One region of the Lactobacillus sp. ESL0261 genome, then DNA from elsewhere that is predicted to be linked to it. Evidence: predicted binding sites of a transcription regulator. Region 1 holds the regulator's gene; each other region holds the start of a gene.

Evidence for each region. The regulator Rex, encoded in region 1, represses fermentation and respiration genes when NADH is low (regulators of the CRP and FNR family bind a similar motif). The targets are predictions, from matches to a motif close to TTGTGAANTANTTCACAA.
Region 2: the regulator Rex is predicted to act here: its motif matches at 1,921-1,938, upstream of F5ESL0261_RS09575 (FAD-binding protein).
Region 3: the regulator Rex is predicted to act here: its motif matches at 3,652-3,669, upstream of F5ESL0261_RS00445 (acyl-CoA dehydrogenase family protein).
Region 4: the regulator Rex is predicted to act here: its motif matches at 3,414-3,431, upstream of F5ESL0261_RS08040 (FAD-binding protein).

Annotation. Positions count from the first base shown of each region.
Region 1 covers NZ_REHN01000010.1:14,952-20,343, reverse strand. Annotated here, with positions in the region: gene F5ESL0261_RS06905 (ABC-F family ATP-binding cassette domain-containing protein) at 33-1,955, opposite strand; gene F5ESL0261_RS06900 (redox-sensing transcriptional repressor Rex) at 2,233-2,868, shown strand; gene groES (co-chaperone GroES) at 3,030-3,314, shown strand; gene groL (chaperonin GroEL) at 3,334-4,962, shown strand; gene F5ESL0261_RS06885 (DUF969 domain-containing protein) at 5,089-5,392, shown strand, end outside.
Region 2 covers NZ_REHN01000014.1:42,590-47,981, forward strand. Annotated here, with positions in the region: gene F5ESL0261_RS09575 (FAD-binding protein) at 24-1,835, opposite strand; gene purB (adenylosuccinate lyase) at 2,025-3,320, opposite strand; gene F5ESL0261_RS09585 (adenylosuccinate synthase) at 3,324-4,613, opposite strand; gene F5ESL0261_RS09590 (GMP reductase) at 4,808-5,392, shown strand, end outside.
Region 3 covers NZ_REHN01000002.1:4,537-9,928, reverse strand. Annotated here, with positions in the region: gene F5ESL0261_RS00455 (acyl-CoA dehydrogenase family protein) at 1-960, opposite strand, end outside; gene F5ESL0261_RS00450 (CaiB/BaiF CoA-transferase family protein) at 969-2,213, opposite strand; gene F5ESL0261_RS00445 (acyl-CoA dehydrogenase family protein) at 2,316-3,566, opposite strand; gene F5ESL0261_RS00440 (LysR family transcriptional regulator) at 3,928-4,842, shown strand; gene F5ESL0261_RS00435 (nitronate monooxygenase) at 4,866-5,392, shown strand, end outside.
Region 4 covers NZ_REHN01000012.1:24,906-30,297, reverse strand. Annotated here, with positions in the region: gene F5ESL0261_RS08055 (PTS system mannose/fructose/sorbose family transporter subunit IID) at 1-591, shown strand, start outside; gene F5ESL0261_RS08050 (HD domain-containing protein) at 774-2,132, opposite strand; gene F5ESL0261_RS08045 (helix-turn-helix domain-containing protein) at 2,323-3,153, shown strand; gene F5ESL0261_RS08040 (FAD-binding protein) at 3,495-5,327, shown strand.

The sequences.
Region 1 (5,392 bases):
TTTGGAGTTGTGTTAACTTAATATATATTATTTTAGTCAAAGCTATCCAGTTTATTCAATGCACTTTCCCAAGCATTATTTGCATCGTCCAGTTGTTTTTGTACAGCGTTAAGCTGTTCTTGCAAGGGACCTAATTTGTCAAAATTAGTAGCAATTGCTGGATCAGCCATTTGAGATTGAATATCTTTTTGTTCTTTTTCCAGTTTTTCAATTTTATTTTCGGTATTTTCAACTTCTCTTTGCAATTTACGCTTTTGTGAATCGCGCAACTTTTGCTCCTGATAGGACAATTTATTTTTATTTTGCTCAGGTTCTACTATTTCTCTATTCTCGGATGATTCATTTTTTGAGGCTGAGTCTTGCTTATTCTTTTCATCTAAATAATAGCTATAATCACCCTCATATACTTGAGCAATACCGTTTTTAATTTCTACAATTTTATTTGCTAACTGATTGATAAAATAGCGGTCGTGAGAAACAAAAAGTAAAGTACCATCATAGTTCTGTAGCGCCTGTTCTAAAACTTCCTTAGCTTCAAGATCCAAGTGGTTAGTAGGTTCGTCCATCAGCAGAAAGTTATTATGTTCTAGTGACAAAACAGTTAATGTTAATCTGGCCTTTTGACCACCTGAAAGTTGCCCGACAGTTTTATCAATATCTTTTGCCGTAAACAAAAAACTGGCTAAAATCGACCTCACATCTTTTTCAGGCATTGTTTTGTGCCGGTCCCAAACTGTATCGATTACCGTTTTAGTTGGATCAAGTCCCTGAAGTTCCTGATCATAATAGCCGATATCAAGGGATGCTCCATATTTAATTGAACCTTTTTTCGGCTTTAACTCCTTCATCACGGTTTTGAGTAAAGTTGATTTACCAATACCATTTTGACCAATAACGGCCACGCGATCGCCTTTATTTACTTGCAGAGAAATACCGTGAACCATTGTTTTTGTGGGATAGCCAATAGTTAAATCACGTAAAATTAGCACTTCTTTACCAGATGGCCGCTCGCTTTGGAAATTAATGCGTACTTTGCTTTTGCGTTTTGGCGGATTAATTCTTTCCATTTTCTCCAATTGCTTGCGGCGGCTTTGTGCTCGTTTGGTAGTTTTGGCTCTAACAATATTTTTTTGAATAAATTCTTCGTCTTTTTTGATTTTTTCTTGCTGCTTTTCGTATGCTTCTTCTTGTTGACGGTCACGTAATTGACGTTCAGCGACGTAGGCAGAATAATTTCCTTTAAACACAGTTAATTTGCCAAATTGTAATTCAAAAATCTGCGTTGCTAAATTATCCAAAAAATATTGGTCGTGAGAAACTACCAAAATGGCACCAGAATAGTTTTTAAGGTAATTTTCAAGCCAGTCTAATGTGTCTAAATCAAGATAGTTGGTAGGTTCATCAAGTAATAATAACGGGGGTTTGCGTAATAATAACTTGACAAAAGAGAGCCGTGTTTTTTCTCCACCGGAAAGGCTGCCAACCTTTTTAGTCCAAGTTGCTTCAGGAAAATTAAAGCCATTTAAAACACTCTTGATATCGGCCTGGTAGGTGTATCCTCCCTGTTGTTCGAAGCTGTATTGCAATTGGTCATATTGTTTTAGCAGATCCTTTTTTTGCGGATTTGCAGACATTTCTTCTTGTAAATCCCTTATCTTTTTACCCATATTAATTAAAGGGGTAAAAACAGACAACATTTCATCCCAAATAGTTTTATTTTCATTTAAATCATTTTCTTGAGCAATATAGCCGACATCTATATTTTTATTGATGGTAAAGTCGCCATGTGTGGCTTCTTCTTCGCCGGTCATAATCTTAAGCAATGTCGTTTTACCGACACCATTGGGTCCAATGAGACCTATTCTTGCATTTGAGTCAATTGAAAAATTGACATTTTTAAATAATGTGTTGGCACCGAATTGTTTTTTTAAATCGTGCCCTTGAGCAATTATCATAATTTTTCACCTAGAAACCATTTTAGCATACGTAGCAAAATTCTTGTGGGAGAGTTTGATTGATAAATATAGGAAATAAATGTAAAAAAGAAGCATTTTTTAATTAAAAGAGTAAAAAATTAAATTTCTATTATCAAACCTGTTACTATTATGCTAAAATTTGATAGATTGTGAAAAAAATGTTTGCAAATGGCGCAAATTTATAGATAAAATAGTAGTAATTGCTGAAAAATTCACAAAACAAAATATATTCTTAATCAAGTTGGAGGCTTTTTAAATGGAAAAAATCAAAATACCCACGGCTACGGCTAAAAGATTGCCGCTATATTACCGCTACCTGATAATTTTAAATGAGGCTGGTAAAGAAAAGGTATCCTCAACTGAATTATCTGAGGCTGTTCAAGTAGATAGTGCTTCAATCAGACGTGATTTTTCATACTTTGGTGCATTGGGAAAACGTGGTTATGGTTATGATGTAAAAAGTTTGCTTTCCTTTTTTAAAAAGATTTTAAATCAAGATACCTTAACAAATGTTGCCCTGGTTGGCGTTGGTAATTTAGGCCATGCGTTATTAAACTATAATTTCAAACGTACAAACAATATTCGTATTTCATGTGCTTTTGATATAGATGATAAAATTACAGGCAAGATTCTCAGTGGCGTGCCTGTTTATGACATGAGTGAACTAAAAAAACAGCTTAGTGACCAACAGATTTCTATTGCAATTTTGACCGTTCCTTCCACGACAGCACAAAAGACTGCTGATGATATGGTTGAAGCCGGTATTCGAGGAATTATGAATTTCACGCCAATTCGTTTGTCTGCTCCAAGTGGTATTAGAATCCAGAACGTTGATTTGGCAACGGAATTACAAACTCTAATTTACTTCCTTGACTCAGATAAGAAAAAGTAGGTATAAAAATACAATTAGCACTTTTTTACTCAAAGTGCTAATTTTTTCTTGCATTTTTTATGAAAAGGGGTTATTATCATAAATGTAAGTTAGCACTTGATGAATAGGAGTGCTAATGACACGTAAAATAGATTAATAATTTAATTTTAGGAGGGACAAACGTGTTACAACCAATTGGTGATCGCGTGATCGTTAAAGTTAAAGAAGAAGAAGAGAAAACTGTAGGCGGAATCGTCCTGGCTTCTAATGCTAAACAAAAGCCAACAGAAGGTGAAGTTGTTGCTGTTGGTGAAGGTAGTTATGCCGAAAATGGCAGTAAAATTCCTATGACTGTCAAAAAGGGTGACGTTGTTTTATATGACAAATATTCAGGCACTGATGTCAAATACGATGACGAAAAGTATTTAGTCCTTCATGAAAAAGATATTTTAGCAATTGTTAAGTAATTAAGGAGCGCAGAAAAATATGGCAAAGGAAATTAAATTTTCAGAAAAAGCAAGACGTTCTCTATTAAAGGGCGTTGATAAATTAGCTGACACTGTTAAGGCAACTATTGGTCCTAAGGGTAGAAATGTTGTTTTAGAGCAATCATACGGCAACCCAGACATTACTAACGATGGTGTGACAATTGCCAAGGCAATTGAATTAAAAGACCACTATGAGAATATGGGTGCTAAGTTAGTTGCAGAAGCAGCACAAAAAACTAATGACATTGCTGGTGATGGTACAACTACTGCTGTTGTTTTGACTCAAGCAATCATTCGTGAAGGCATGAAGAACGTGACCGCTGGTGCTAATCCTGTTGGTGTTCGCCGCGGTATTGAAAAAGCCACAAAAGCTGTAGTAAATGAATTACACAAGATTAGTCATACTGTTTCTTCAAAAGACCAAATTGCTCAAGTTGCTTCAGTTTCTTCAGCTTCAAAAGAAGTTGGTGATTTAATCGCTGACGCCATGGAAAAAGTTGGTAATGATGGTGTGATCACTATTGAAGATTCACGTGGTATTGAAACTGAATTATCAGTAGTTGAAGGTATGCAATTTGACCGTGGTTACCTTTCACAATACATGGTAACTGATAATGACAAGATGGAAGCAGATCTTGACAATCCATACATTTTAATCACTGATAAGAAGATTTCTAACATTCAGGACATTTTGCCATTGTTACAAGAAATTGTGCAACAAGGTAAATCACTTTTGATCATTGCTGATGATGTTTCTGGTGAAGCTTTGCCAACATTAGTTTTGAACAAGATTCGTGGTACATTTAACGTTGTTGCTGTTAAGGCTCCTGGCTTTGGCGACCGTCGTAAAGAACAACTGCAAGATATTGCAGCTTTAACTGGTGGTACAGTTATTACTGAGGACTTAGGTCTTGAGTTAAAGGACACTAAGATTGATCAATTAGGTCAAGCTCGTCGCATTACTGTAACTAAGGACTCAACTACCATTGTTGATGGTTCTGGTTCTGATGAAGCTATTAAAGATCGTGAAGATTCCATTAGAAAACAAATTGCAGAGACTACTTCTGACTTTGATAAGAAGAAATTACAAGAGCGTCTGGCTAAATTAACTGGTGGTGTTGCCGTTATTCATGTTGGTGCTGCTACTGAAACTGAATTGAAAGAACGCAGATACCGCATTGAAGACGCTTTGAACTCCACTCGTGCAGCCGTTGACGAAGGTTATGTTGCTGGTGGTGGTACTGCATTAGTAGACGTTAAGGATGCTGTTAAGGATCTTAAAGGTGATAATGCTGATGAACAAACTGGAATTAACATTGTCTTAGAAGCTTTGACTGCTCCAGTTCGTCAAATTGCTGAAAATGCTGGTGAAGACGGTTCAGTTATCTTGAACAAACTTGAAGGTCAAGATAACGAAGTTGGTTATAACGCAGCTAATGGCAAATGGGAAAACATGGTTAAAGCCGGGATTATTGACCCAACCAAGGTAACCCGTACTGCTTTACAAAATGCTGCTTCAATTGCCGCTTTGCTCCTAACTACTGAAGCAGTTGTTGCCGAGATACCAGAAGATAAACCTGCTACTGATCCAAATGCTGCAGGTGCTGGCAATCCAGGTGTGATGTAATTTAGTTTTTATTAGTTAATTAATAAATCCTACTAGCAATCCTGTAGAGCTTGCTAGTGGGATTTTTTTGTTACAATTCATTTTTAGTTTATCTTGGTTAAGATTATTCACTAGAAAGGAACATTAGTGGAATATTTAAGTTTGTTGGGTATTGTTGTTATAGTGTTAGGGTTTGCCTTGGGGCTTGATACAATAGCTGTAGTCGTAATTTCTGCTTTAGTTACGGCATTAGTTTCAGGAATAGATTTTACCTCATTTTTGACAATTCTAGGTAAAGGATTTATGGATAACAGAATGGTTTCTCTTTTCTTTCTCACTTTACCAACTATTGGAATTTTAGAAAGACATGGTTTAAAACAAGCCGCTGTTAATTTAATTAAAAAAATGAAAAAACTGACACCTGGTCGTATATTCGATATTTATCAGGCCA
Region 2 (5,392 bases), on a different contig from region 1:
CCTTCTAAATTCCAAACAACTATTTATTTAATTTTGCTTAATGCATCCCTCACAGCGTCTTTTAATCCTCTAGTGGTATTAGAGGCACCAGAAATTGCATCGACATCAACTGTATTTGCGTTAACCATCTTTGCCGGTAATTCATTGATTGCCTTTTGACCATAATCATCGGATTCAGCTTGTTTCAGAACTTCGATGTTTTTGAGATTCTTTTGCTTATCGGCTGTTACCCTGACAATAATTTCATCTCCCATTCCTTTAGTAGATTTACCAATATATTGTTCAGGGCCAGTCGGATATTCTTCTTTCTTAATATCAGAAGCAAGTGGACGTGGCTTTAACGGCTTTTCATTCTTAGGAGAAGGTACATTAACTTCTGCGATATCGTCTTTAGGATGGGCTGCATTTTGACCGGCAATTTTACCGAAAATCAAACAGTCGCCCAAATCCGAACCACCTTGATATAAGTTAGACATATTACTGCCCAGCTCACCAGCACCATATAAATGTGGAATCGGCTTGTGCTCAGGATCAAGAATTTCAGCTCGGGCATTTCTTCTAGGACCAGCTTCAGACCAGCCAATAGTCTGTACTAGCGGTATAGCATAATACGGACCCTCTTCAGAAAATGCACTTAAAGTAGCAGGATCACGATGATAAGCATAATCATGCTTCTTTTCGGCAAAAAAGTTAAATTCATCAATTGTACTTTGCAGTTTATCCGCAGCAACTCCCATCTTTTCTGCTAATTCAGAAACAGAATCAGCTTTAAGGACGGAATTAAGTGCTTTATTATCAGGGAAAGTATCAATCTCACTGATCTTGTCATATTGCTTTTGATCAAAGACAAAGTAAGGGTGAATTGGATTCAATGGTTTATACCATGAACCATGATTTTCTACATAGCCTTCACGTGCTCCTTGATCTTCCTTAAAGTAACGTGTGCCGTCATCGCCAACCGTAAAAATACTGCCTGTATAGAAGATTGGGTTACCCATATAAAATGGTGCACGCTTCATCCCAGGTTCATAAAAAGCAAAAGCTTGTTGCATTCCACCGGCCGCATACATTGACATATGCCACATATCCGCACCTGCTTCGTGAGCAAGGTCAATGCCCTTACCTTTATTATAAAGCGAACCCAAAGGTACTAACTTGTGTGAGCCAATATAGTCTTGGATCATTTGTGGATTATTTTCGATACCACCAGTGGCTAACACCACTCCATTTTTGGCATAAATATTTAATAAAACATTGTCACGTTCAATTTGGGCTCCCACAACTTTCCTACCAGGAGTCTGGAGAATATGCTTAACAGGTGCAGAATACCAAACATCAATCTTATCACTACGATCAAGTACTTTTTGCCGTAAAATGTTCCACAATGAAGCGTTAAAAATACCCTTCTCTATTGTGATCATGTCATAGCTTTTAGCACCTGGTAGATTAGGATGATCGGCAATTACAGCATCTTCTGGCAGTCCTAAAATGGTTTTATAGCTAACGGGATTAGCAACATCCAGGTACTTTTTGAAATATTCTTTCATGTGTGTAATGCCATGAACAACTGTATCCTCTATTTCAGGATCAATATTAAAGTGCTGGGCCAAATGTTCATAATAAGCGCGATAATCCTCTTCGCTGCTGCTATAACCTACAAGTTCAGCAGCATACCTTGTGTTGCCACCTTCGTGACCTTCTGGAGCAGAATCAACTATCAGCACTTTAGCACCACTATCAGCCGCAAAACGAGCTGCAGTTGCTCCAGCTCCACCAAAACCTAAAACTACTACATCATAGCTTGCATCATAATATGTATGATCATTAACTATCATATGATTGCCTCTTTTAAAAAAATCTTATTCTAGCTTAAAAGACTTAAATTTTTGCCTTTCAATCTTTAAATATTATCTTGCGTTTATGTTAATAATATCACATAACCGCTTACATTAAACCGGACTTATCCAAAATTTAATTTTGAGTATAAAAAAAGTTCACATTCAAGTGAACTTTTATTTATTAATTTATTCTAAACCAACTTTTTTAAAAATCTCATCTACATGCCGCAAATGGTAATGATAATCAAAAGCATCAGCGACATCGTCTTCAGAAAGATAATTCATAATTTGACTGTCTTCAACTAATTTTCTAAAGGAAATTCCCTCATTCCAAGATCTCGTGGTTAATTTTTGGACCATATCGTAAGCATTTTCACGAGAAAGACCAGCCTCATCAATCAATTTTAACAGCAAGCGCTGTGAATAAATCAAGCCATAAGTTTTATCCATATTTTTAAGCATGGTTTCTGGAAAAACATCAAGGTTAGTCAAAATGCGGTTAAAGCGATTGAGCATATAATCAATACCAATTGTCGTATCAGGTAAAATTACCCGTTCAGCACTGGAATGGGAAATATCACGTTCATGCCACAGTGATACATCTTCATAAGCAGTAATAATATGGCCGCGTAAAACCCGTGCCATACCACAAAGATTTTCCGAGCCAATAGGATTACGTTTGTGAGGCATCGCTGAAGAGCCTTTTTGCCCTGTACGGAAGTGTTCTTCTACTTCGTGAATTTCAGAGCGTTGCAGACTTCTAATTTCGGTTGCCCAATTTTCAATACTGGTGGCTATTAGCGCCAAAGTCGCAATATATTCAGCGTGTAAATCGCGTGGCAATACTTGACTGGTAATTGGCTGCTGGGTTAAGCCTAGCTGCTTTAAAACACTAGTTTCAACAGCTGGCGGCACATTAGCAAAAGTCCCAACGGCTCCGGAAATTTTTCCCGATTCTACTCCTTTTGCTGCATGTTCAAAGCGTTCAATATCACGATTAATTTCCGCATACCAGCGAGCTAATTTCAAGCCAAAAGTAGTGGGCTCAGCTTGCACACCATGCGTGCGCCCCATTTCCACCGTATTTTTATATTTACGTGCTTTTTCAGCAATCGTATTTTTTAGTTCATGCAGATCTTGACGAATAATTCTATCTGCCTGTTTTAGGATATATCCTTGCGCAGTATCGACAACATCCGTCGAAGTCAGGCCAAAGTGCACCCATTTTTTCTCTGGGCCCAGACTTTCAGAAACCGTTCGTGTAAAAGCAACCACATCATGGTGGGTTACCTGCTCCAATTCTGCCACCCGTTCTGGTGTAAAGCTGGCATTTTGGGCAATTTTAGCAGCATCTGCTTGAGGCACTTCCCCTAATTCACTCCAAGCATTGGTAGCAGCAATTTCTACTTTTAGCCATGCTTCATATTTGTTTTCATCAGACCATATTTTACCCATTTCAGGGCGAGTATAACGTTCTAGCATAAATTACATTTCCCACGGATTTTGTAAAACGATCGTTTGCTCACGATCAGGGCCTACCGAAACAGTAACTAAAGGTATGCCTACAAGTTCTGAAACACGGTTTAAAAACTTCTGTGCGTTTTCTGGCAAATCAGACCAAGTCTTAGCACCTGTGATATCTTCTTTCCAAGCAGGTAATTCTTCGTAAACAGGTTGGCAGCGGTCTAATTCTTTTAGACTTGCAGGATAGTAATCAATTTTCTGACCATCAAGTTCATAAGCAGTTGCAATTTTAATAGTGTCAAAACCGCTAAAAATATCAAGCAAGTTAAGACTTAAACCATTGATGCCAGAAACGCGTTTGGCGTGACGTAAAGCAACTGAATCAAACCAGCCCACGCGCCGAGGACGACCGGTAACTGTGCCATATTCATGAGCAGTTTCGCGAATACGGTCACCAGTTTCATCTAGTAATTCAGTAGGAAAAGGACCAGCACCAACACGGGTGGTATAAGCTTTGCAAACACCAATGACACTTTTTACCCGGTTGGCACCAACACCGATACCGCTGGCAATTCCACCTGAAATTGTGTTTGACGAAGTAACAAATGGATAAGTCCCTTCATCTATATCAAGCATAGTTCCCTGCGCACCTTCAAACAGTACTTTTTCATTATTATCCAGAGCATCGTTAACTAGCACTGAAGTGTCAGTGACGTATTTCTTCATTTTCTGACCGTATTCAAAGTATTTGTCAAAAATATCTTCAAATTTCAGTGCCGGTTTGCCATAAATTTTGGTAAATACTTCATTTTTTTGCTCTAAATTAGCGCGTAATTTAGCTGCAAAAGTATCCTTCTCAAGTAAGTCACAAACGCGAATACCAATTCTGGATGCTTTATCCATATAAGCCGGTCCGATACCATTTTTAGTAGTACCGATTTTTTGATCACCTTTTGCTTCTTCTTGATATTCATCTTGCTTGATATGATATGGCATGATGATATGAGCCCGGTTAGAGATTTTTAATTTACTGGTATCGATTCCCTTTTCAGCCAGATTCTCTAATTCGCTAAATAAAACCTCAGGATTAATAACTACGCCATTACCAATTACGGCCCCTTCTTTTGACGCAAAAATACCTGAAGGAATTAAACGCATCTTAAAATCTTGACCATTTATTTCAATAGTATGGCCAGCATTATTACCACCATTGGAACGAACAGTATAGGCAGCGTCATTACTTAAAAAATCAGTAATTTTGCCCTTTCCTTCGTCGCCCCATTGGCTACCAACGACTGCAACTGCTGTCATATTTATTCACCTCATTAAATTTCTACAAATATCACGTAAATAGTCTAGCAATTTACCATTCTTTAGTCAAATTTAAATGCGAATTATTATAGTGGTTATATTTTCAATAGTTCGATTTTTATATTGACAAAAAAAGCATTTTTGATTATAGTTACTTCGTTTGTAAAGATATTTATTTAGGAGCCGATTTACTTATGAGCAATTATTTCAGTATGGAAGCATTTGATTATGATGATATCCAGCTTGTTCCGAATAAAGGGATCATTAAGAGCCGTCATGATGCAGATACCAGTGTTAAGTTCGGAAACCGAACATTTAAAATACCAGTCGTACCTGCCAATATGGAAAGCGTAATTAACGATGACTTGGCGGTTTGGCTGGCCCAAAACGGCTACTACTATGTCATGCACCGCTTTCAACCTGAAAAGCGTTTCGCTTTTATCAAGATGATGCATGAAAAAGGTCTATTTGCTTCTATATCTGTTGGTATTAAAAAAGGCGAATATGATTTTATCGATCAGCTAGTTGCTGAAAACATTAAGCCTGAATATATCACGATTGATGTAGCTCATGGGCATTCTATCTATGTTATTGATATGATTAAATACATCAAAGAAAAATTGCCAGATACTTTTTTAACAGCAGGCAATATTGCGACCCCAGAAGCTGTGCGTGAATTAGAAGGTGCAGGAGCAGACGCCACAAAAGTTGGTGTTGGTCCTGGCCGCGCTTGTATTACCAAGCTTAAAACCGGTTTTGGCACTGGTGGCTGGCAACTC
Region 3 (5,392 bases), on a different contig from region 1:
ATAAAGCTTGGTCATTGCACCTTCTTGACGTACAGATAAATCTTTATCCATCATTTTCATTGTGTTGTTGACTAATAAGCGGGCTGTTTCTACTGCCGTTGCCATATTAGCAAGCATATTTTGCACAGATTCAAATTGAGAAATCGGTTGATTAAATTGTTCACGCTGATTGGCATACTTGGCAGCTTCATTAAGTGCCCGTTGCATAACACCAACGGTCAAAGTAGAAACATACGCACGTGAAAGGTTAAGGCTGTTTAACGCAATATTAATCCCTCTTCCTTCTTGACCAATCAGATTTTCGGCTGGCACGTGTACATTTTTAAATCCTAACGGTACTGTATTTGATAAACGCAGCCCCATTTTATCTTCATGCCTTCCTACCCAAATACCTGGCGTATTTTTATCAATCATGAAAGCAGATAAGCCGTGATTACCATTATTAGAAGTTCTAAAAATTCCAATAAAAATATCTGCTATTCCACCATTAGTAGCAAAAGCTTTATTTCCGTTTAAAATATATTCATTGCCTTGCCGAACAGCTGTTGCTTTCACAGAACCTGCGTCAGAACCAGCATCTGCTTCTGACATTGTAAAGGCAGCAAAACGACCAGGTCTGATGACATCGGCAAATCTTTGTGCTTGTTCTTCAGTACCGGCCAGCATTACGCACCGCAGTGCAACAAATGAAGTAATTAGAGTCAGTGCATAGCCTGCATCATATTCCGCCAGTTTTTCAAAAACGAGGGCAGAATCTTCATAAGAAAGGCCAGCACCACCATATTCCTTGGGTATCTCAAGCATATGAAGGCCAATTTTAATTGCAGGCTCAAACAAGCTGGAAGGACAATCACCTTTTAAATCGTATTTCTTAATAATTTCAGGGGTTAGATACCGATTACCAAATTCTTGTGCTAAATGAATATATTCTTTTTGTGCTTGTGTATAAAGTAATGTCATTTTAATACCTATTTAATTGGGTCTCCTATATGACGCAGGCCACTGGCAGCACCACTGGCAAACATCTCACTTATTTTTTCATCGCTGTAGCCTAACTCATCTTTGAGTACTTCACGTGTATCAGATCCTTGAGCACGAGAAGGAGTTAGCGTAGGCTTGCCTTGAGACGAAAAACGTACTGGATTAGTAGGAATAAATCTCTTATTTCCAGATGGAAATTCCATTAGTCTAATTTCGTCATTATCCAAAGCCTCAGGATCCTGGTATATTTCCGTCGGTATCTGACAAGCTTCAAGCGGTAAGTCTTCCTTATTAAAGAGGTCTATCCAATACTGCAACGGTTTTTTCTTAAAAGCGTCTTCTAAAATGGCAATCACTTCATTGCTGGTACCATTAGCATTCAAAGTGTCCATTTTGTTATATCTTTCATCGCCTTTGACATCATCACGACCAATGTCATGCATTACTTTGTCAAAATCACGATCATATTCAGGAACGCATAGTACGAACCAGCGATCATCAGAAGTTTTATAGGTATCATTAAATGGATTAGTAACCTCTTTACGACTCTTAGGATATACATTGCCATATTGTGCAGAAACCATAGCGATATTTTGCATAAAAATCGCTGCGTGATTCAAGTTAACAACAACCTTATCACCCTTCCCGGTTCTTTGAGCTCTCAGTAAGGCTGCACAAATACCTGCGGCTAAGGTCATTGATACTTGGAAATCACCATAGCCATTTACTGGATTATATGGATTTCCTCCTTTATCTACCGTTGTTCCTTGAACTCCACCACGTGCTTGATAAGCAGTTGCATCATAGCCAGCAGAATCTTTTTTAGGGCCAAATTCGCCATAGCCGCGATCTTGTGCAAACACTAATTTAGGAAATTCTTTATGCAGTCCTTCCCAAGTGATTCCCATATGAGCTAAGCTCTTTGTCCTCACAGATGTTAAAAATACATCTGCGGTTTTTAATAAGTCTTTAAAGGCTTGCATCCCTGCAGGAGTTTTCATGTTCAAAGTGATGAATCTTTTATTCATATTAGAAACATCAAAGCCCAAATTTTCATCATCTTCATACTTCATGCCAAAAACTGCACCTTGGGTCCGTCCAGCATCACCTTTAGGAGCTTCAACTTTAATTACATCAGCTCCCCATTCGCCAAGGACTCGTCCTACGGTTGGAGCTGCCAAAAATTGTGTGAGATCAATAACTCTTATTCCTGATAATATTTCGTTAGCCATCTTTTTCTCCAAAACTATATACAACAAAGAGGATTGAACCTTGCAAAGTAAGTTTTAGATTCAGCCCTCCCTGATTTACTCAAATTAATTTAATTGATTGCCTTAAAGACTTGTTATTGGTGTATTGCCACCGTCTTTAATTAATAAACGACCTGCAGTTAATCTTTGAACGGAACGAGGTCCTTCTTCTAACCACATAGCACGACAATCACGGTAAAGTCTTTCAGCAGGTCCATAAGGATTGTCCTGGAAGTAGCCAATACCACCGAAAATTTCAAGCATGTAATCAGAAACTAATTTGACAGTATTGATGCTTTCCAGTTTGGCTAGAGAAGCTTTCTTAGTAATATCCTTTCCTTCGTCATAATCTTTTGCCAAGTCCCACAGCATTAATCTAAGAGCATGAATGCGTGCCCCCATGTCAGCAATTTCAAAAATGATTGATTGCCGTTTACACAGTGGCTTACCAAAAGTTACACGATCCTTAGAATAAGCAATGGACATTTCTAACATCCGTTGAGCCATACCTAAGTTGGAGTCAGCAATATGGGCACGAGAAAGTGAAAGCGAAGAAATAGCTACTTTCATACCCTCTCCTCTCTTGCCAAGCATATACTTATCAGGTACTCTCATATTAGTGAACTTCAAATCAGCGTGTCCAGCACCACGACAGCCCATCATTAAAGGCATTTCGTTGGATTCAAATCCCGGTGTATTTGTTGGAACAAAGAAAGCTGATAATCTTTCATCTCCTTCTTTATCTGGGTCAGTAACTACAATTAAGTAGGTAAAGTCTGCAACATCTGCATGAGAAATCAATGTTTTTTCACCGTTGATTACCCAGTCATCGCCGTCCTTAACAGCTAAAGTATGAAGGTCTGCTCCAGTACCACCACTCTTTTCGGTTAAAGCAAAATTAGCATAGATTGATTTGTCTTGGAACTTGTTCATATACTTATCTTTAAGTTCTTGACTACCAAAATTATCCAAAATCCGCCAGTTCATATCTGAAGCATGGTGCAAGTGCATTCTAATTCCACCCTGAGTTCTTGAAAATTCTTCTTGAACTTGCAGAATTTGTTTTTCACTAAGACCCCAGCCGCCGTATTCTTTAGGTAGTGCAAAACGATATAAATCATGCTTAATTGCAATTGGGAAAAAGTCTTGCGGAAACTTGCGATTTTCTTCTATGTATGGGGTCATCCTGTCAAACTCGTTTTGTGCCAAGTGACGAATTTCTTTTAAGTAGTTTTCAAAGTCTTCTTCAGGCATTGATTCACCGGGTTTAGTTTTGTGCATAATTGGAGTTTCTTCATATGCTGGTAATACATGCAACTTCTTTTGTTCTGTCATAATACAATCTCCTTTTTAACTTTTAGTAAATGCTTCTGAAAGCGTTTTTCTATCAACAGTTGTATTATGTTTTAAAAAGTTTAGATTGTAAAATTGATAACAAAGTCATAACTATTAATTTTATAAATACCTTTATGGCTAAATATATTAAAAAAGGCGGGATTCTTAGCATTATTAACTGTACAAATTAAAAAGACTCACCAAATATCGGGAGTCAAATCACTATAAAATCAACACTAATAAACTAATATTAATTTTATCAATATTATTATAAATAATTTTTGTAAGCGTTTTATAAAAAATAGGTATAGCATTTATTTATATAGGTATTGAATATTAAAATAATTTTTGAGGTAATATCATGAATCTAAATCAACTTTACTATTTTCGTGAATTGGCAGATCAAAAACAATACACTAAAGCAGCAGATAGCTTATTTATCAGTCAGCCTACCCTCTCAGTATCGATTAAACAACTTGAAAAAGAATTACACTGCAAACTGTTTAAACACAACGGTCATTACGTGCAATTAACTGAATATGGACGTATCTTTTACGATACTGTTACTAAGTCTTTAGACTCTTTAGATCGTGGTAAAAAGAAAATTGAACAGCGTATCAGTCAGGATGAAGGCAATATACATATTGCTGGTATACCCACTGCAATTGGAACTATTTTGCCTAACTTAACTAAGCAATATCAACAAGAAAGTAATATTTCACCTCATTTTATATACCACGATAACCCTTCATATCAGATTTGCGAAGGCATCAAAAATGGCTGGTATGATATTGGAATTTCTTCATTTGTACCTGAATTTAGCTATTTTACTTATATTCCCCTTTACACTGAAGAAATCATTGCCATTGTTTCAAAGGAAAATAACCTGGCAAAAATAAATGAAATCTCGCCCGAAGAATTACAAGGTGAGTCAATTATTACCTACTCTAAAAAAATTCAGATTGGAAAAGACATCACTAATGCTTTACTGGCCAATGCCTCTGATCTGAATATTACGAACAGGCTTCATGATGAGCTGGCAATTGCAGGACAAGTTTTGACCAACGATATCGTTGGTGTAGTGGCAAAAACTATTTATTTGAGCGGTTTCGACATCCACATCATCAAACTTGACTTGCCCAAAAATACTCGTCAGGTTTACCTGGTATATGATTCAAGTCAAAACTTTTCACCAGAAATAGTTGATTTTATTGACTTTCTTAAAAGTCATAAACCAGATATTCAGAAAATTGTCGATAATATTCCTGTCAAATAAGATTTTAAAAAGGTATAAAACTAATGAATAAAATTTGTCAATTATTGGGAACAAATTACCCTATTGTTCACGAACCTATCCACACCTTAACAGATGGCAAACTAGTTGCTGCTATTTCAGAATCTGGTGCACTGGGCATTTTAGGTATTAATGCAGGCTATAAGGTTAGAAGTGACGCGACATCAAGCGCTTCTATTTCTAATTCAAATAAAATAGGTACTATTAGCAACAATTCTTTGCTTGATGCCATGACAGAAAGAAACTTGATGAATGAGCAAATTGATCAAACTCTATCTAATACCTTTAGGTCTTTTGGAGTGGAAATTGCTAGCACCTCATCTAACCCAGAAGATGATCATAGAGCAACCGAATTAGTAGAATTAATGCGAAAAAGAAGGTTGACTATTGCACTGTTTGAAGGTTTTGGAAGAGTTGCATCTAAAGCATGGGTAAATCTACTACATAATAGTGGCATTAAAATTATGCAAGTTATTAATAATATTAATAATATTCGTGCAGCTCAAAGTAATGGTATTGACATTTTAATCTG
Region 4 (5,392 bases), on a different contig from region 1:
ATGGGAATTGCAGCAGCAATGGAGGAAGAAAACTCACTGAATTCAGACTTTGATGAAAGCTCAATTTCAAACGTCAAAACCGCATTAATGGGTCCTCTTAGTGGAATTGGTGACAGCTTTTTCTGGGGAACAGTTCGTGTTATAGCTACTGGAATAAGTTTACCTTTGGCTTTACAAGGAAATGTTTTAGGACCAATTCTCTTCTTTCTAATTTTTAATTCAGTACATTACTTATTTAGATACTATGGAACTTTTTTAGGATATGGTTTAGGAACTAACGTAATTTCTGAAGTTGAGCAATCTGGTCTAATGGGAAAACTTACGAAATATGCTTCAATAGTAGGTATGATAGTTGTTGGCGCTATGACCATGGATATGGTAAAAGTTAAGTTTGTTTCTAAAATAGGTAGCACTAAAGCTGGTGGATCAACTGTTCAGTCACTACTTGATGGTATTTTTCCTGGTATTTCAGTGTTGATTGTTTTTGGCTTAACTTATTGGCTACTAAAAAAGAAATTAAATCCCCTATGGATCATGTTAATTATGCTGTTAGTCAGCATTGCAGGAGCTTATTTTAAAGTTCTAGGCTGATTAGCAAAAGATATCATTTTAAAATCTAGTCATAGAATTGTAAAAAATTAGTTCAAAATTAGTTATGTACTGTGCCCTAAGAGTTGTCCAACTTTTGGGAACACATCAGAATTGGAAACCTTTTTTAATCAATATAAACCCCGAATTGTTCAATTCGGGGTTTTCCTGTCTAATAATTTATTTTATTTTTTTGGCTTTCTCAAGTACCTTAAGGCACCATTTTTAACATAGCGCTGAAATTTTTGATATAACGGATCAAAAATCTGGGGCTCATCACTATTTGACATCATAATTTTAGGGAAGAAAAAGCGTTCATCGCCTTGCAATTTCCCATTCAATGAACGTACAAGAGGGCTTAAATGTGATAATTCAATTAATTGTCCATCGTCTTGCATGATTTCAATTTGACTGTTAGCATTTTTACCAGTTGGCTTATAAGCATCATAAGGTTCATCGAAAGCTGAATTGGTATCAGTGTAATAATTTGGATCAAACCCAGCTTGTTTGATTAAATCTTTTAATTTTGGCAACAGATTTTTGGTTTCTTGATTGATACATACACTGGCTAAAGGCTTTCTGAAGAGATAACGCATTGCTAAATCGGAGAGAATCGGATCATTAGCTTTTGTCCACATTGAAAAATTGGTTTCCATTACGCCATCATCTAGCTTCAAGTAATCATCAAGTGTCCAGTCATTAGCCAGAAATTTTGCTAAACTAGGAGTTACCGGCAAATTACCTTGCTTGTAAATGATTTTCGCTCTTTCAAGTAAATGCTGCAAAATAACTTCCATTGAGCGCCCGACTCTGTGGAAATAAACCTGTTGATACATTTGATAACGAGAAACAATGTAATCTTCAACGGCATGCATTCCTGCCATAGTAAAACAAATTCCCTCACTGTATGGACGAATTTCTTGCAAAATCCTGGATAAATCGAATTTCCCATAAGTAACCCCAGTGAAATAGGCATCGCGCTGCAGGTAGTCCATTCTGTCAGCGTCTGCTTGACTAGAGATCATTTTGACTACTTGTGGATTGGGATAAGTTTTGGCAATGACGCTTGCTACAAGACTCGGAAAATTCGGTGAAACTGTTTGCAAGACTTCGTTAACTTCGGTACTGGGGTCAGTGATAATCTTTTGCCCAATTTTTTCATGATTAGTGCCAAAAAGGTGTTCAAAGGTATGTGAATACGGACCATGTCCAATATCATGTAAGAGACCAGCACATTCTACTAAAAGCCTGTTGCTATCATCCCAAAGTCCATCGCCTGAACGTTGCGATGGGTATTTTTTTGCAAAAATATTACAAATTCTGCGGGTTAATTCATAAACTCCTAGATTATGCTCGAATCTAGTATGCGTTGCACCTGGAAAAACATAGGCAATAGGACCAAGTTGCTTAATCCTGCGCATTCTTTGAAATTCCTTGGTTTTCAGGATATCAAGTATAACTTTGTCTTCAATGTGGATGTATTCGTGAACTGGATCTCTTAAAACTACTTCTTTTTTAAGTTTAGTGTTATGAAAATTTGGCATGTCGAATCCCCTAAAGCTGTTATATTAAACTGTTATTAATAACTTAAATTATAACAAACTTAGACTCTTTAGTTTAACATCATTGTTCTTTTAGCTTATTTTATTAAAATTAAATAATAAGTTTTGCCAGCTTTATCAAATGTGCTCATAATTATGAAGTCATATATAGCATAAAAAGATAGGAGATTAAATGAACTATATAGGTAAAAAATTAAAAAGTTTACGTCAAGAATTAGGATTGACCCAAACAGAAATGGCAGCTGGTGTTATTTCTGTTTCATTTTACTCGAAGGTCGAAAGAGGACTAAATGATATTGGAGTAAATGACTTTTTAGACATTCTGCAAGAGCATAATGTTGATCCAAAAGATTTTTTTAATGACTTTAAAAGTAAAAAAGCAAATAAAGAAAAACTGGTTTCATTGGTAAATAGATTTGTTACTGTATCAACAGAAGATAATGAAAGTGAAATAAAAAATATAATTAAATCATTTGAGAAGATTAAACCTCAAACACCTTTCATTAAATTTATAATTTTATTAGCTCGGTTGATTGCAGAAACTCATAACGAAACTGCAATGAAAAAATTAACTAACAAACAAAGAAATACTATAAAAAATATTATTTTTAAAGAAAGCTACAACGATGACGAATATTATCGTATTTTACTAATTGCAAACTTGATTCAAGTATATAATGTGGATGAAGCAACTTTTTTTGTTAAAAGTATTTTAAGAAGATATCACGATATTACAAAAGTTGATAAAAAAACTGAGATTGCATTAAGTGTTTTACTAATTAATTACGTTGACTGGTGCTTCAAGAAGAAAGAATTCAAGTTATGCAAAGAATCATTAGATTATATAAAACAACTACCAGATGACATTGAATTAGCGTTCCCTAAGATATTAGGACTTTACTTTGATGAATTAATTCATGGAAATAAAGAAAAAGCTGAAGTTGTAAAAAAAGTTTTATATGAATCAGGATATAAAGTTATGGTAAAAAGAATGGAAAAATAATTTCAAATATGAAAACTTCCATACTACTGTCAATATAAGTTATAAAATAGATGTAATTATAAAGTTTAAAATTATATGAAAGGGGGGAATTACTATGACTGATCTTTTAAGGGGATTAATTATTATAATGCCTTATCCGTAAAGAAAAAATGAATAAAATTGAAAGTTAATTTCGTCGCAGTTTTGATGAAATTAGCTTTTTTTATTCTGCATTTTGCGAAATAGGATTTAAGTAAGGTTAAGAATTTTTTTAGATTATTTAGTTACCTTATTCACAAAGATACCATTATGAATTATAATTAAGTTGTCTATATCAGAGCTTTTTATATGGAGGCTTAATAATGAATAATGAACACAGTTTTAAATGGGATGCTGTTTATGATGTAATAGTTTTAGGATTTGGTGGAGCTGGTGCCACAGCTGCCAGGTTTGCGGCAGATAGCGGTGCTAAAGTTTTATTAGTCGACAGTGCTCCAGAAGGCCATGAGGGTGGTAATACACGCTATGCTGGCCAAATGGTAGGAGCCGGTACGGATTATGAAGCTTTAAAAAAGTACCATGAAAACTTAGCGGCACCTTTGCAACCAGATAAAGAACCCTTCCACAATTTAATTGAAGGAATGGCTAATATGAGTGACTATTTTGAAAAATATTTAGGTGTTAAACCAGTAAGCATGAAAAAATTGTTGGCTGGTACTCCTTCAACCAAATATGTGACTGAATATCCTGAATTGCCTTGTGCTGATTCGTATGATGATTACTTAGTTCATAATGGCACAAGTGATGCTGCCTTGTGGAAACTGTTACGTCAAAAAGTATTAGATCGTTCAGAAAAAATTACTGTTTGGTACAGCAGTCCAGCTAAACATTTAGTTCAAGATGGAGCTTCAAGAATTGTTTTAGGTGCTCAAATTGAACGAGATCATGTCTTACGCAACATTAAAGCAAATAACGGCGTGGTTTTGGCTGTCGGTGGTTTTGAAAATAATAAGGAAATGATCCAGACATTTTTGCAGTCTTCTTATTTGTCACCAATTGGCTCTCTGTACAATAAGGGTGATGGCATTAAAATGCTGGAAGAAGTAAATGCGCAGTTGTGGAATATGCGATCATTTGAATCTCTAGGTCAATTCCATGGTCTTTCACCAAGGCAAAAAGAAGGCATTCGGTCGACATATGCTTTAAATGTCTTTTGGTCAGAAATAGCAAAAGGCAGTGCAATCGTTGTTGGTGAAGATGGTAGTCGTTACTTCAATGAAGCAGAACTAAATCGGCATGGTCATATTTATAATCATGGTGATTGGGTAGTGCCATTGAATCAAAACCATCCGTATATGATTTTTGACCAGGAAAAATATGAAGAACTTCTAAATGAACCAGATGATGGTCTTAAAGTGCCTCATTTCTTGGATAATATTATTAAGGCTAATTCAATTGCTGATTTGGCTTCAGCAATTGGCAAGGATCCAGAAGTTTTGTCTCAAACAATTTCAGAGTTCAATTTTATGGCGCAACAAGGAAAAGACTATGCTTATCACCGCGATCCTGCTACTCTGCGTGCGTTTAGTCAAAATGGGCCATTTTATGCAATTGCCTTGAGACAAAATATGCTTAATACTCAAGGTGGCGGCCGGCGTGACGGTCATGCTCAAGTACTAGATCCAAATGGGACTCCAATCCCACATTTATTTGAGGCAGGAGAATTAGGTTCACCATTTGTTAATAAATATACTACTGGTGGTAATATTGCAGATTGTTTAATTTCTGGTAAAATCGCCGGCGAAAATGCTGCTGTTGCTAAACAGGATATGTCTAGAATCGGTACCGCGGATCTAAATAGTGCACCAATTAATGATAATTTTGTTGTTTCAAGTGATGAAGGCGATCAAAAATTCAAAGTTGGCCCTAATCAATATTTAGGATATAGTAATCAAGGCATGGGTGATGGCGTGGTTGTCAGAACCACCTTGGATGAATCAGGCAAGATTGCGGATGTCGAAATTTTGAAGCAAACTGAAAGTGATGACTACGGCTCAAAAGCGGTTAAAGAGTTACCTCAAAAAATGGTTGAGCAAAACACCTACGATGTCGATGCCGTTTCTGGAGCATCAGAAACCAGCAGAGCAATAAAAGAAGCTGTCAAAGACTCCCTGAGTAAAGCAAAGAAGAAGTAAAAGCTCTTTTTACTATACTAAAAGCTATAAACGATTATGAAATTTTAATAAGTATTTTTCAGAAG